2 regions of the Lysinibacillus sp. CD3-6 genome follow, and region 2 is predicted to be linked to the other one. Evidence: riboswitches for the same ligand, from Rfam matches in the RefSeq annotation. Region 2 holds a riboswitch; the other holds the start of a gene.
What was found. A riboswitch is a leader RNA that binds a small molecule or an ion and turns the genes downstream of it on or off. The one in region 2 is predicted to bind FMN.
Positions count from the first base shown of each region.

Region 1 (7,503 bases), 280 kb from region 2:
AATCCATACTCTTCATTAAGTATTTTGTCCAATCCAAGCGTTTTTACAAGCAAAGCACGAAAATAACTTCATTTAATTGTTTAGTGTAAATCAAAAATAATGGGAATGTAGCTCAGTTTGATACACGCAACACAAAAGACGCAAAACTTACGTTTGAGCGTAGTTTGCGCCTTTTGTGTTGTGCTAAAAAATTATCGTTAATTTTTCCTCGAAGATGAACGAGTTTTATCTTGTGTTTGTAAAAATGCAGGCCTTTTACTATTTCCAATTGGAGCAAGACGTATTAATGATTTTTTAAAATCAGGCCAACTTAAATTGGCGACAATATTTAAGTATGGAACACTTAATACACGTATATTTGCCACATAAACAAGAATGAAGAACACGGCCATGAAGAAACCAAATAAGCCAAAAAAAGCAGCCATAAAGATAACAAATAAGCGGAAAATACTCATGGCAGTTACAAACGATTGATTAACTAGTGTATATGCCGAAATACTGGAAATGGCAATTACGACAATCATTGATGGACTGGTAATACCTGCCTTGATTGCTGCATCTCCAATAATTAAACCACCCACAACACTCATGGTTCCACTCAATAGAGATGGTAAGCGGAGACTTGCCTCGCGGAATATTTCAAACATAAATAACATAAGTAATATTTCCAATAAAGTAGGAAAAGGCAGTCCTGTTCTTGATTGCACAATGGTTGCTAAAACTAGTATTGGCAATTGCTCCTGATGGTAGGTCGATAAAGCCAACCAAAAACCTGGTGCAAGCATACTTATTAATATACCTACAATTCGCAGGAGGCGCTCAAGAGAGCTTACAAAAACAGGATATTCATTATCCTCCCCCGATTTAAAGAGTAAAAAAATATTAGCTGGGGTAATAATCGCATAGGATACCCCATCAACTAAAATAATAATACGGCCTCTACTTAATGCTTGTATTGCAAAATCAGGCCGACCAGTATAATCATGATGTGGCAAAATCTTTGCTGTATTTTCTACTCTCTCCATCAATATGTCGCCACTAAACACAACATCTGTATCTACTTTACGTAATTGCTTTCTAATTTCATCCACCATAGTTTTATCTGTAATGTCGTCCATATAGAGAACAGCGACTGTTGTTTGAGACCGCTTGCCAATTTCCATCGTCTCCACACAAAATGATTTAGTTGGTAGTCGCTTACGAATTAAAGCAATATTAATAAATACATCTTCTATAAAATTGTCTCTCGGCCCTTTTATAATTACTTCTTCTGCTGTTTCTGAAGGCACTCGATTCGGCTTTTTAGCAATTTTACTTGAAAATAAAATTTTCTCCTCTTCAAAGTAAAGTAATGCATAACCCGAAAACACACGACGAATAGCATCATCTGTATTTGATATTTTTTGGAAATTTGGAATGTGTAATTTATGTTTTAGCTGATCTTCTAGTGATGTTGGTGAGGCATCCTCGAAAAAAGCTTCAACTCGATCTATAATAACCTTATTCAATAAAAACGGATCGAACATCGCATCACATGTAATAAAATGTACGTTATGTTGGTGAAAGGAATATGATTGAAATTTTACGTCAGCAGAGAGTTTAAATAGTTCTTTTAACGTTTTTAATTCGAATTCTTGTTTCAATGATTGAATATTCCTCATCTCCCACTCACTAGATTCATACTAAAATTCCATAAACATATATTTCCCAATGCCCAATAAATTATGCAATATACTCGTGATCTTTCATGGAAATTTTAATACAACGGAATTTCAATCATTTTAACTAATTAGTTTCTGTAAGTTCGCCATTTCAATAGCTGAGATTGCTGCATCATAGCCTTTATTCCCTGATTTTGTTCCAGCTCGTTCCACTGCCTGTTCAATATTTTCGGTTGTGACAACACCAAAAATAACTGGTACATTTGTAGCAAGAGACACATTTGCTATGCCTTTTGCTGATTCGTTACAAACATAATCATAATGTGTTGTAGAGCCACGAATAACTGTACCTAAACCAATAATGGCATCATATTTTTTTGTTTCAGCTAATTGTTTTGCGATAAATGGAATTTCAAATGCACCTGGTACCCACGCAACATCAATTAACTCTTCGTCTACACCGTGACGCTTTAAGCCATCTAATGCGCCACTTAATAATTTACTTGTAATAAATTCATTGAATCGACCAACTACTACCGCTATTTTTAAATCATTGCCGATCAATTGTGCTTCAAATGTTTTTCCCATAATGAATTCTCCTCTTTTACACTGTAAGTGAATTTTTTCCTTGGATTTGTTGACGGCGATATGCTGCTAATGCATCAATCGATATCATTTTTAAGTCGTGTTTTTTTGCATATTTAACTAAATCATCGAAGCGTAACATTTCACCATCATCCCCCATAATTTCACAAATTACGCCCGCTTGTATGCTTTGGCAAAGCTTCGCTAAATCGATAGTAGCCTCAGTATGTCCTCTGCGTTCTAACACACCATTTTCCTTTGCTATCAGGGGAAATACATGACCAGGTCTACGAAAATCAGTCGCTTGCGCTTGTGACGCTAGCATTTTCTGAATCGTCAATGCACGTTCATAGGCGCTAATACCTGTTTTTGTATCTATATAATCAATACTTACGGTAAATGCCGTTTGATGATTGTCTGTATTATTTACGACCATTGGAGGCAATGCTAATTGTTGTGCAAGCTGCTGTGAAATCGGCGTACAAATAAGCCCTCTTCCATATGTAGCCATAAAATTTATCGTTTCTGGTGTCATAAACTCTGCAAGGGCAAGTAAATCCCCTTCATTTTCACGGTCTTCATCGTCCACGACAACAATCATTTTGCCTTGTTTTAAATCTGCAATTGCTTCTTCAATTGAATGTAGCAAAATTGCCACCTCCTAATAAACTTTCATTTATTGTCTGTTCTATACTTTTTAAACAGGCTAAAAGCCATGCTTTGCTAAGTAATCTTTCGTAATGGCCGATGTTTGCTGACCACGGTGGAGCTGATGCATAATGTATTTGCCAATCAAATCGGTTTCTATGTTGACTAATGCCCCAACATTTTTTATTCCTAGTACTGTTTCCTCGTATGTGTGCGGAATAAGAGATACGGTAACACTGTTTTTATCCACATAGAAGAGCGTTAAGCTTGTTCCATCAATTGTGATTGAACCTTTAGGAATACAATAGCTCGTTAATTGTTCTGACAGTGCTATATCGATGTAGACTGCATTGGCCATTGGACGTTTGCGTAAAATTTTCCCCACACCGTCAACATGACCTGAAACAAAATGACCGCCAAAACGCCCGTTTGCAGGCATCGCTCGCTCTAAATTTACAGCATTCCCAACGACCAGTTGCTGCAAATTTGTCGCTTTCACCGTTTCAGGCATTACGTCCATTGTTAATTCCTGCTCATTATATTGTGTGACTGTCAAACATACGCCATTAACAGCTATACTATCTCCTAGCTTCACATCAGATACTATCTTTGGCGAAGTAACAGTTATTTTCATACTTTGCCTATCGTTTTGCAAGGTTTTTACTGTACCAATATCCTCAATAATACCTGTAAACATTTTTCCACCAACTTTCCAATTTTTATTTCGACCTGTAATTGCCTAAACGAGCTAAACAAAAAACCCCTTTTTAACAAAGGGGTTTGGGAGTTCTAATAAATAAGACGTCACGAAATAAACCTAGTGGATATGATATTTTTCCACAGGCTACCATCTCATTGTTCTTCTCCCATCCAGACTATAACTGTCGGTTTTGGATTTGCACCAAATCAGCTTGCGCTCACGGACTTTGAATTGCTTCATCACCGCCGATTGGGAATTTCACCCTACCCCGAAGAACAGATACTTATTAAATTGTTAACTAAATAAAAAACTCCCCAACGAAGTCGATGGGAAGTAGTAATCTATATAAGCGTAGCCAAATAGACCCTTTAAACTCATACGAATTTAAAAAGCTTATACGTTTACCCTTCTCCCATCCAGACTGTAACTGTCGGTTTTGGATTTGCACCAAATCAGCTTGCGCTCACGGACTTTGAATTACTTCATCACCGCCGATTGGGAATTTCACCCTACCCTGAAGGATATGTTCATTTAGTTATTTCTTACGATAACATTATTTCAATAGATTATCCACCTAAAAATATTTTTCGTAACTAAATGTAATTTAGGCGAAAGATGGAAGCTTGATATCACACTACAATGCATCTTTATTTAAAGGAATCATATATGAACGGACGTGTGTTACGTAAAAAACCTAAAGATAACATTGTATAACCATTAAGTTTACTATGCCACTTAATCGGTAAGAAGAAACTTTAATTGGTATAGAGCGTTACTTCCTAGGTGACTACTTTTGATAAGCTTGACATAGAAAAATAGGGATGTTAACGTGAATCATTGTTCCAAGCGTCTTCTGTCTAACGGCAAACTTGATACGAACATAGTCAAATTCCCTCATTGGAGGTTTTTTTATTGTTTACTAGTAATTCTACTAAGAAAATTACTATACGGATTATATTATATTTCCTATTAGCATTGTGCTTTGTGGCTTCCGTTTTTTTCGTTGGTCACAATGAATCCTTGTACGAACGTCCAATTGCTGAAGTTACCAAAACTGTGTTAGAAGATACAACACCTGTCTCGGATATGTACAGCAATGACGATCAATTATTTACACAGCGTATAACGGCAGTGTTGAAAAATGGAGAAGCTAAAGGACAGCTTATTTATTTAACTAATGAATACTCTTCCTCGGCTGCTTTTGATCACGAATATAAGGTCGGAAATAAATTATTTATATCCATTAAGGCAGACACGAAAAACACAGGACAATTAACAGGGACAATTATAGATGTCAAACGTGATTTTTACGTTTTAATGGTAGCGTGGATTTTTATTTTTACTTTATTAATTGTTGGCAAAAGAAAAGGTTTATTTTCGATCATTAGTTTGATTGTAAATGCCCTAATATTATCATTTGCATTGGATTTATATGTTAAGCATTCTAACGTTAATTTGTTAATTGTTAGTGGTGTATGTGTTCTTTTATTTACTGGTGTTTCGTTGATACTTATAAACGGATTAAATGAAAAAACCTATGCTGCAATGCTTGCAACCATTTTAGGAACTTTCATTTCCTTGCTTATAAGCTTTTTCGTAATGTGGATTACATCTGAAAAAGGACTTCGTTATGAGGAAATGCAATTTCTAACTCGACCTTATCACATGGTTTTTATGGCTGGTTTGTTTATTGGAGCCCTAGGAGCTGTTATGGATGTTTCAATTACGATGGCTTCTTCCATGTTTGCACTATATGACCAAGATCCAACTATTTCTGATAAAGCTTTAAAAACTTCAGGACTTGATATTGGCAAAGATATTATGGGAACAATAACGAGTATTTTGTTTTTTGTTTATATTTGTGGTTCCATTCCGATGCTAATTTTATATTTAAAAAATTCTTCTACATTAGGGCTAACACTTTCCATGAATCTTTCATTAGAACTAGCTCGTGCACTGGCAGGCGGGATTGGCGTAGTTTTAACAATTCCCATCAGTCTTTACACTTCTATGATTTTCATTAAACGAAAGAGGGTAAATCGATGAATGTATTAGTGTGGCTAACGGCCATTTTATTTATATTAATGATTGCTATCGGTGGAAAAAAAGGTGTTCGCTCTTTTATTTCTTTATTTTTAAACTTCGCGGTACTCTTTGTAACGATTTTCTTAATGACCAATCCTAATAACAGCCCAATTGTCTTAACGTTTATTGCCTGTACAATCATTAGCTGGATTAGTTTATTTTATATCAATGAAAAGAACAGCAAAACAATTACCGCCTTTATTTCAACAATGATTACTATTGTAATCCTGCTATTTTTTATAGTTTTTGTCACAGAAAAGTCAATGATTCAAGGATTTGGAGAAGAATCAACAGAGGAAATTAGTATCTTTTCACTTTATATTGGTGTTAACTTTGTTCAAGTTGGCGCTGCTGTAATCATCATGAGTACAATAGGTGCCATCTTAGATGTCGCCATATCCATCGCCTCGTCGATGCACGAAATTTTCCACCACAACCCGCTCATTAGCAGAAAAAAACTATTCACTTCAGGTGTAAGCATTGGGAAGGATATTTTAGGAACAGACACAAATACTTTATTTTTCGCTTTCTTTGGTGGCTATTTAGGTCTTTTAATATGGTTTAAAGATTTAAACTACTCAATTGGCGATATTATCAATTCTAAAGTGTTCAGTACGGAGCTGATTACAATTTTTTGTGCAGGCATTGGTATAGCAGCCATTATCCCTATTGCGGCCTCCGTCAATGCCTATTATTTAGTCAAATCACGCGAAAAAGAAAGTGCCAGTCACTCAAAGTGACTGGCACTAGTAATTGTTTTCCCCTACCATTTGACCGCTCGACTCGATTTAATATGCTTATTTAATTTTTATGATATTTCTTTGCAGATATCCAATAGTGTGAAAACATTACGATTATAGTAATCCATATGAAAGTAATGAACATATTGCCATATAAATGCGAATCGATTGAACCCGTTATTAATACCATCACGGCATGTTGACTCATTCCAGCAGGATTTACTAAATCAATTATAGGATGTAAACCACTGATTATTTTAAACATAAGCAAGCAAACAATACTTATTAAAGCGATAACACCCTGCCCATTAAAAATGGTACTAATCATTGAAGTAAACGAAATCATAAAAAGAACCCATAATTGATAGAAAATAATTGCAAGAACCATATCTCGAAATGGAATATTACTAAACAAAAAATTTACATATACATAAGATACAATGTATCCAAGTGTCACACTAATCGCTACAATAGAGAAATTCGAAAAAATTTTACCACCAATATAGGAACCTACTTTTACAGGTCTTGTTAAAATAAAGTCAAGCATCCCATTTGCTTTATCTGACTGAATAATACCCATCATTGCAATCACTATAATCATAATCCCTAACTGATCGAATTGGGATCCAAGTGTTGCAGCCATTACTTGCGCTCCATCCTGCTGAAGCATCGAAGGATCAATCGTAATGCCTTGATTTCCCCCAAGTGCTGCTAAAATGGTTGGTAAATAATATGTGACTACTGGTTGCGTAGCCCCTAAAAACATAAAAGCAAGCGGTAACCATATCACTTTAAAATCACGAAACATTTGTACATATTCTTTTTTTGTTAAAACATATATAGGCGTCATACGCTCACCACCATTTTTAAAAAGATGTCCTCTAACGTCTCACTGCTTCCAACTTCGAATCGAACAATATCTAATTTGTTTTCCAAAGTGTCACGCATTAACATATCTTTATTTTCCTGCACATTTTCGAGCGTTACCTTCATTCTTTTTCCGTTTGCTTCTACATGTTTTACATACGGAAGTTTTTCAATTATTTGGACAGAAAGCATATTTTCCGATGCTATTTCAAGATGT
Region 1 covers NZ_CP085880.1:1,724,272-1,731,774, reverse strand. The annotation lists gene FH508_RS08235 (spore germination protein) at 198-1,652, opposite strand; gene ribE (6,7-dimethyl-8-ribityllumazine synthase) at 1,782-2,249, opposite strand; partial or broken gene ribB (3,4-dihydroxy-2-butanone-4-phosphate synthase) at 2,302-2,895, opposite strand; gene ribE (riboflavin synthase) at 2,953-3,591, opposite strand; FMN riboswitch at 3,749-3,874, opposite strand; FMN riboswitch at 3,995-4,120, opposite strand; gene FH508_RS08215 (YibE/F family protein) at 4,507-5,640, shown strand; gene FH508_RS08210 (YibE/F family protein) at 5,637-6,419, shown strand; gene FH508_RS08205 (ABC transporter permease) at 6,481-7,269, opposite strand; gene FH508_RS08200 (ABC transporter ATP-binding protein) at 7,266-7,503, opposite strand, start outside.
Region 1: it holds a riboswitch for FMN, as region 2 does, so the genes downstream of both, ribE (riboflavin synthase) here and FH508_RS06835 (ECF transporter S component) in region 2, are expected to answer to the same signal.

Region 2 (7,503 bases):
CTGAACGCATTGTCATAATGATGAAAAAAACGATCGAGGAAGTAACCAATAGTTTAAAAAAGGCAGAAACAACTTTAAATAGGGCGATTCAATCTACTTATATCGCTCGAAAAGGAGAAGATGCAATTAATGAAGCAATCAAACATTTAAATACAGTCACTCATACGGTTTCATATGCTACCGATTCGATTCAAAAACTAGGCAAACGCTCTGAAGAAATAGGTGGTATTATAACTGTCATCACTGGTATTGCGGAGCAAACAAATTTATTAGCCTTAAACGCCGCCATCGAAGCTGCTCGAGCTGGAGAGCAAGGAAAGGGCTTTGCTGTAGTCGCCTCTGAAGTTCGTCAGCTCGCTGAGCAGTCAAGTATGGCTTCTGGTCAAATTACAGATTTAATTAAAAACATACAAGCCGAAACCGCTGTGACCGTTCGAACTATGGAAAGTAATTTACTTGCAGTAGAGGAACAAGTGAATATCATTAGCAAAGGTGGACATGCCTTACAAGAAATCGTTGAACATGTTGTTGAAACAGAACAAGGTGTGAACCAAATGAAATCCGCATTCACGCATGTCAGTGACAATTCATTAGCTGTTCAACAGGCAATACAAGATATCTCACGCATTCTTGAAGATTCTGCGGCGGCTTCTGAAGAAATGGCCGCTACGTCTGAAGAGCAACATGCAACTGTAGCTGAAATCTCATTAAAATCAGAGGAATTGGAAGAAATTTCTACAAAACTTCAAAACGAAGTGAATAAATTTAAATTTTAATCGATCACTAAATACTATGGAGGAGCACTAATATGAGTAAGAATAATATGATAAATATTAATTCGAAAGCCGATTACATTTCAATTGCTTTTACAGGTAATTTAGAATATGGATTAATCGATGAGCTAAAAGAAGAGCTTCATGCTATTAGTTTAGAACCAAAGCATGGCTACATAATTGATATGCAAAATGTCACGAATATTGATAGTACTGGTTTTGGTATGATTATTAATTTCGCAAAGAAAGTTATGATTACCGAACGGAAAATCGCCATTATTGTGACAGATGAATTTATTCGAAAACTGTTCGCTATCTCCCAATGTGATAAAGTATTCCCTATTGCAAAAAGTGAACTACAAGCACAGCAAATGATTAAAGAAAAAAGCTGGTCAGGTGAACTCACACTAAGTGAATATTAGATTAGGTGCCAGGCACGCAAACAATTCTCAATTCTTCTAGTCCTCTGCGAGAACCCAAAACAAAGCCGCAACAAATCGCGTGATAGCGAGTGTTGCGGCTTTCGTTGCGCGCACGAGTGCCAGGCACTCACACAATTTTACTCTTCAATTATTTTTGTAAAAGCATATTTAATAAAACAACGATAATAACGATCGGTACGACCACTAACATTAATATGCGATATGTCTTATAAAAACCCTGCCCCATTTGACTTCCCATTAACAATTCCTTTTTCACAAAGCTTTTATCAACTACATAAGCAATAAATATCGCAATCAATAAGTTGCCCATTGGTAACATTAAATTGGACACTAAATAATCAGTAGCATCAAAAATCGACTTCCCGAAAATAGAGACATCTGCTAACAAGCTAGACGATAAAGCCGACGGAATGGCAGCAATAAAGACAATAACTCCTAGTAACAACGTTAAGACTGAACGTGACATATGCCACTTTTCTATAAATGCTGCAACAATAATTTCATATAAACTAAATGATGACGTTAACGTTGCAAATAAAAACAGTAATAAAAACAGCGCTAAAAATACTTCACCAAAAGGCATTTGACTAAATGCAGTCGGTAGCACCATAAATAATAAGCCAGGTCCAGCTTGTGGCTCTAAATCAAAAGCAAACACTACAGGGAAAATAGCTAGTCCTGCTAAAAATGACACAAGCACCGTCAGTATAACTACTGAACCTGCTGAGTTTGGTAAACTAACATCCTTTTTCAAATACGAACTATATGTAACTAAACAAGAGAACCCGACTGCCAAACCAAAGAATGACTGCCCTAATGCTTCTAATAGCGCCTTACCCGTTATATTTGTAAAATCTGGCCATAGGAAGAATTTCACACCTTCCATTGCCCCATCTAATGTTAATGCTCGAATAACAAGAACGATGAACATCACAAATAATAATGGCATCATCCACTTATTTGCTTTTTCAATACCATTTTGCACACCGAGCGAAATGACGAGTACATTTACCAGTGTAAATAACGCTAAACCTAATAACGTAATCCACGGCGTGCTAATAATTTTTCCAAATAGTTCACTCGGATTAACCGTAGAATCAATAACAGCCCCTGATACACCTAGGCCACTATATATAAATATCCAGCCCCCTACAACACTGTAAAAGGTTAATAATAAAAAACAGCCAAGTACACCCATGCGTCCAACCCAAGCCCAAGCAGGTTTCGTTGGAACTACCTTTTTATAGGCTGTAATCGCCTCCGATTGCGTACCACGCCCTAAAATATACTCAGATAATAACATCGGTAGGCCAATTAACAAAGTGAACACCACAAATATAAGGAAAAATGCGCCTCCCCCACTTTGACCTGTGACATAAGGTAGCTTCCAAATAGCCCCTAGCCCAATCGCAGCACCCGCCGATGCTAAAATAAACCCTAACTTACTGGACCATTGTCCATTGTTTTCACTCATCTCTTCAATCTCCTCAAATCTAACTAATCTCACATTAATTGTACATTAAAATAGTAATTTAGACTAGTCAATTCCCAAAGATTTCACATGCTAATGGATCTATAAACAAAAAACCCCGAGTAAGAATAAACTCGAGGCTTAATTTATTATTTTGATAAATACATTGTACGTTGTTGCTCAATCCATCTGCGCATCGTTGTGAACAGTAACGCCATAATCGCTGTTAAGAGCACACCTTTGACGATATTAAATGGCAAAATACCTGCAATAATCATTTTATATAATGAATCGCCAACTACTGGCTCCATGCCTAAGAAATACGTGTACATCGGTAAAAATACTGCGTAATTTAAAACGCTCATACCTACTGCCATAACGATTGTTCCTGTTGCCAAACCTCCAACGAGACCTGCAATTGTTTTAAAACGATTAAACACAAATGATACTGGTAAAATAAATAATATACCCGTTACAAAGTTTGCAATATGACCGACTGGAACCCCTGTAGGCGTACCTGAGAAAATCCAATCCAATATATTTTTAAATAGTTCTACTAAAATACCCGCTACTGGACCCATCGTAATAGCAGCAAGTAAAGCTGGCATATCACTGAAATCCACCTCTAAGAATGCTGGGAACGGCGGAATTGGGAAATTAAATAGCATTAATAAAAACGAGATACTGCTCAGCATACCAATCGTAATAAACGATTGCAGTTTGATATTTTTCTTCATTGAAAACTCTCTCCTCTTTGCTGATTCAATCTTGCAAGAAGAAAGGTTACGACGTAATCGATTGTTTTTTCACGAAAAAACCCTTATGCACATCAGCATAAGGGAGAAAAGGCATGATTAAATAGCGCCATTACTAGCTTTTTTTGTGCAAACAGTGCAATCCATAGACACACTGAAAAAAACGTTCGCACATAGCTTAATTCGTAACAACGAATGACGATCGTACCTTCATCTTCTCCCATCCAGACTATACTGTCGGCCTTGGAATCACACCAAGTCAGCCATGCAAAAAAATCTTTGCACAGGTCGCGGGCTGAAGAGCCATGTAGTAAATCTTACGAGCTAATGTAGTTTGTAATACACTAGCGATTTACAACTCTATTACCGCCGGTCGGGATTTTCACCCTGCCCCGAAGATGAATCAATATTATTTTATAAATTAACTATAATGTTTTATCGCACAAAAGTAAATACTTCTGCTTAAAAAATTCCGATTAAATTTGTATGTTTTAATCTGTGTGCGATGAATTCCGTTTTAGCATAAGGATTCCGCTTTCTAACACTGGAATTCCGCGATTCAGAGCTTGATTTCCGCGTTATAGCACTCGAATTCCGCGCTTCGACATCAAGATTCCGCGTTCCAGCACCCTGATTCCGCGATTCACCCTCCAGCATTATTCCGACACGGAGACACACAAAAGCAGCTATCTCCCAATAGATAGCTGCTGTACTTTGTTACTGCATCGTTTGTTTATTTGCCCCTACAGGCATGGGTAAAAACTTTGTTAAATCAAAGCCTTCCCAACTCTCCTGTACGACGTTATCTAAGCGCAGTTTTTTATCGAAGCTTGAAGCTGTCAGCATCATTGCTTCGATTAATTGCGTAGCTCTTACTGCATCCATTGTCGTCAAATCAAGCGGTGCGTCAAATGTGATGACAACGCCCCCCTCTTCTTCTTTCACTGTATATGTTACATTTTCAGGGACAACGGGTACATAAATATCATCTCTTTTATCACGCATGGCAATAAGTGCCTCTGTAACAGTTGGATACGTTTGGTGGAAGTCGGGCGATAAATATTCAGTCCCATTTTCTTCTGTATATAAATAATAGTTGTAATGATGATCTTTCGTTAACTGAATAGGCTCACTTGGCTCACCAGCCTGTGAGAATTCATAAGGAGTACCATCTGCATTTTTTAACGAAATCGCTTTATATTCTGAGTCGGTAAACGTATCCTTTAACGAGCTTAAATATTTTGTTACGGAAGCTGACGCTACATCGTAATCATTTTTTTCAGGTAAGACGTGAACTAGCGTCTCTCCTTCTTCTTTCAACTCACCTTTGTATGGATGATAATTAGCAAAACCTAGCGCTTCCTCATCAATTTGTGGTGCGTATTTTTCATACATTTGTAGTGTTGTCGGCTTTTTCTTTCCAAAATCAGCCGTTATTTTTTCATTCGGGATAACATAGGTCATAGGTATGCTATCAGCATTGCCACCTGGTAAGCCGATTCTAAATACGACTGCATTTGCTAAATCTTCTTCGTAAACCGATGTACGAAGGGATAGCATTCTTGCATGTTCGGCACCGATATTTGCTTTCATCACACCATCTGCATTTTCACTTTCTGTTACTGCTTGATCCTCTTGCATCGTAGAAAAGTTTTCAGGGGGGGCGTTTGCCTCGTCCTTCACTGGATTATTATTTGATAAAAACACGTACCCTGCTACGGATAGTACAAAAACTGCTGCAATACTGCTAAAAATAGGTAGTTTACTCTTTCTACGCTGCTTCACAGGCTTCATACTTTCATTTTCTTGAACAGCGATAGACTGCTCTTGTTCTTCAAGCACTTTTGAATCTGTCGGTTGTTGCATTGCTTCTTGAAGATGTATATTATCTTGCAGACGGGCATCTGCAAGCAATCGCTTCAGCACTTCTTCTTTCGAACGGTCATCAGTCAGCTTCGGGGCATTCTTCAACATTTGTTCTAGTTGTTCATCGTTGTCAAATTGTTTATGAGTCATTGCCTTTTCGCCTCCTGTTCCCTTACCTGTTGTAGCTGTTGCCTTAAAAACTTAATGGCTCGATGTTGCGTCGTTTTAACCTTCGCTTCTGTCCAATCAAGTATTTGCGCCGTTTCAGCAATCGATAAATCTTGGAAATAGCGCATAATAATAACCATTTTTTGATCTCCTGTACAAATTTCAAGCGCAGACTCTATCTGCATTAATTCATCACTGGCCTGTAGCATTTCTTCTGGTGATGGTGTGGTTGAATGTAATTGTTCCGTTTCCCAGTCAAAAAAATCGAGCGAATGTTTTTTCCGCACTGCCTGCTTTCTAAAATGATCGATTGCGACATTTTTTGCAATGGCAAAAAGCCATGTTTTTTCACTGCTATTTCCTGCAAATTGTTCATAAGAACGCAGAACACGAACGTACACCTCATGTGATAGATCTTCAGCAAGTGTACGATTTTTTACTAGATAAATAAGAAACTGGAACACATCTTGATGGTATGAATCGTATAATCGATGGAACACGGAGTCATTCAAAGCACTCCACCCCCGTTCTCATAGTATTTGTCGTCTAACGCTCGCACAAGTTACATCGTAATTAATGTTTTGCTTTAAAATTTCACTATGTGCCAAATACCTGTATAAACCTCCATGCAAAAAGCTTACAGGCATTGGCATTAAGTCAGCTAATACACTTTTCAAATCAATGGGTTTTTATCGGACAAAGTTAGTCAAAGGGTAAATAGAAAGTAAAGGTTGTGCCTTCTTTTAATACACTGTCGACCATAATATTCCCAGAATGAGCTTTTACAATATTTCGAGCAATGGCAAGCCCTAAACCCGTTCCCCCTTTAGAACGTGTACGCGCTTTATCTGCCTTGTAAAAACGCTCAAAAACATACGGCAAATCTTCCTGTGGAATTCCGTGGCCCGTATCCTGAACAGAGATTTTGGCAAAAGTCGGCTCCTGCTCTACTTTCACAAAGACAGAGCCTTCATCTGTATGACGCAGTGCATTATCTACTAAATTCGTTAACACTTGTTCAATACGATCCTCATCCATGCTTATTACCGCATCTTCATCAAACTCACTATTAAATAGGAGCTGCACATGCTTCTCTTTTGCTACTTGGGCAAATTTTTGTGTAATGCGCTCAAATGTCGCGTTAATCGGCACTTCATCTTTGTATAGTGTCATATGTCCAGATTCCATGCGTGCTAAATCCAATAAGTCTGTAACTAAACGTCCCATACGCTTTGATTCATCATAAATAATTTTTGTAATCTCATTACGCTCTTCTTGATCTTGAATAAAATCATCATCCATTAGTGCTTCTGAGTAGCCCTGAAGCATGGAAATAGGTGTCCGTAACTCATGTGATACATTGGCAATAAAGTCTGAGCGAAGCTTTTCTAGACGATGCTGCTCTGTCATATCACGAATAACAGCAACAGCTCCTCGTATCAATTCCCCACTATAGAGCGGACTAATCGTAAATGTATAATAATTTCCATCCATTTCAATTTCTTCTTCTAGCTTATCCTCAAACATTAATACGTGATCAAGCATATGATATAGCTCAGGTGGAATAGGCTTCGCACTTTGAGAGCCTTTATTAACAAACCATTTTTGCATTAAGCGTTCCGCAGGTGGATTGCTAAGTAAAATAGTACGATCACGATTAAACGTAATAACAGCGTCAGTCATAGAAGTTAAAATATTGGACAATTGCTCATTCTCTTGATTGATTACCTCTAAATTGTGCTTTAATTGGCGTCCCATTTGATTGAATGCAACTGCAAGCTGCCCAATTTCATCGTTTTGCGTTGTCGGCATTTTAGCCTCGAAATTCCCTTTAGCAATTTCGAACGCAAGCTCGCGCATTTTTCGTAACGGCGAAGTAATACGTGATGATAGGAAAAAGGCAAAGAATGTCGTTAACACAAAAGCAATAAACGCCGCTAAAAAGACAATTTTCGTAGTCTCTTTTGACGTTTTATGTAACGCATCTGGACTTTGGTAAATAAAGACCGCACCATGCACTTCATTTT
Region 2 covers NZ_CP085880.1:1,446,534-1,454,036, reverse strand. The annotation lists gene FH508_RS06850 (methyl-accepting chemotaxis protein) at 1-776, shown strand, start outside; gene FH508_RS06845 (STAS domain-containing protein) at 809-1,195, shown strand; gene FH508_RS06840 (sodium-dependent transporter) at 1,344-2,690, opposite strand; gene FH508_RS06835 (ECF transporter S component) at 2,837-3,424, opposite strand; FMN riboswitch at 3,651-3,846, opposite strand; gene FH508_RS06830 (RNA polymerase subunit sigma) at 4,160-5,458, opposite strand; gene sigX (RNA polymerase sigma factor SigX) at 5,455-5,988, opposite strand; gene FH508_RS06820 (ATP-binding protein) at 6,179-7,503, opposite strand, start outside.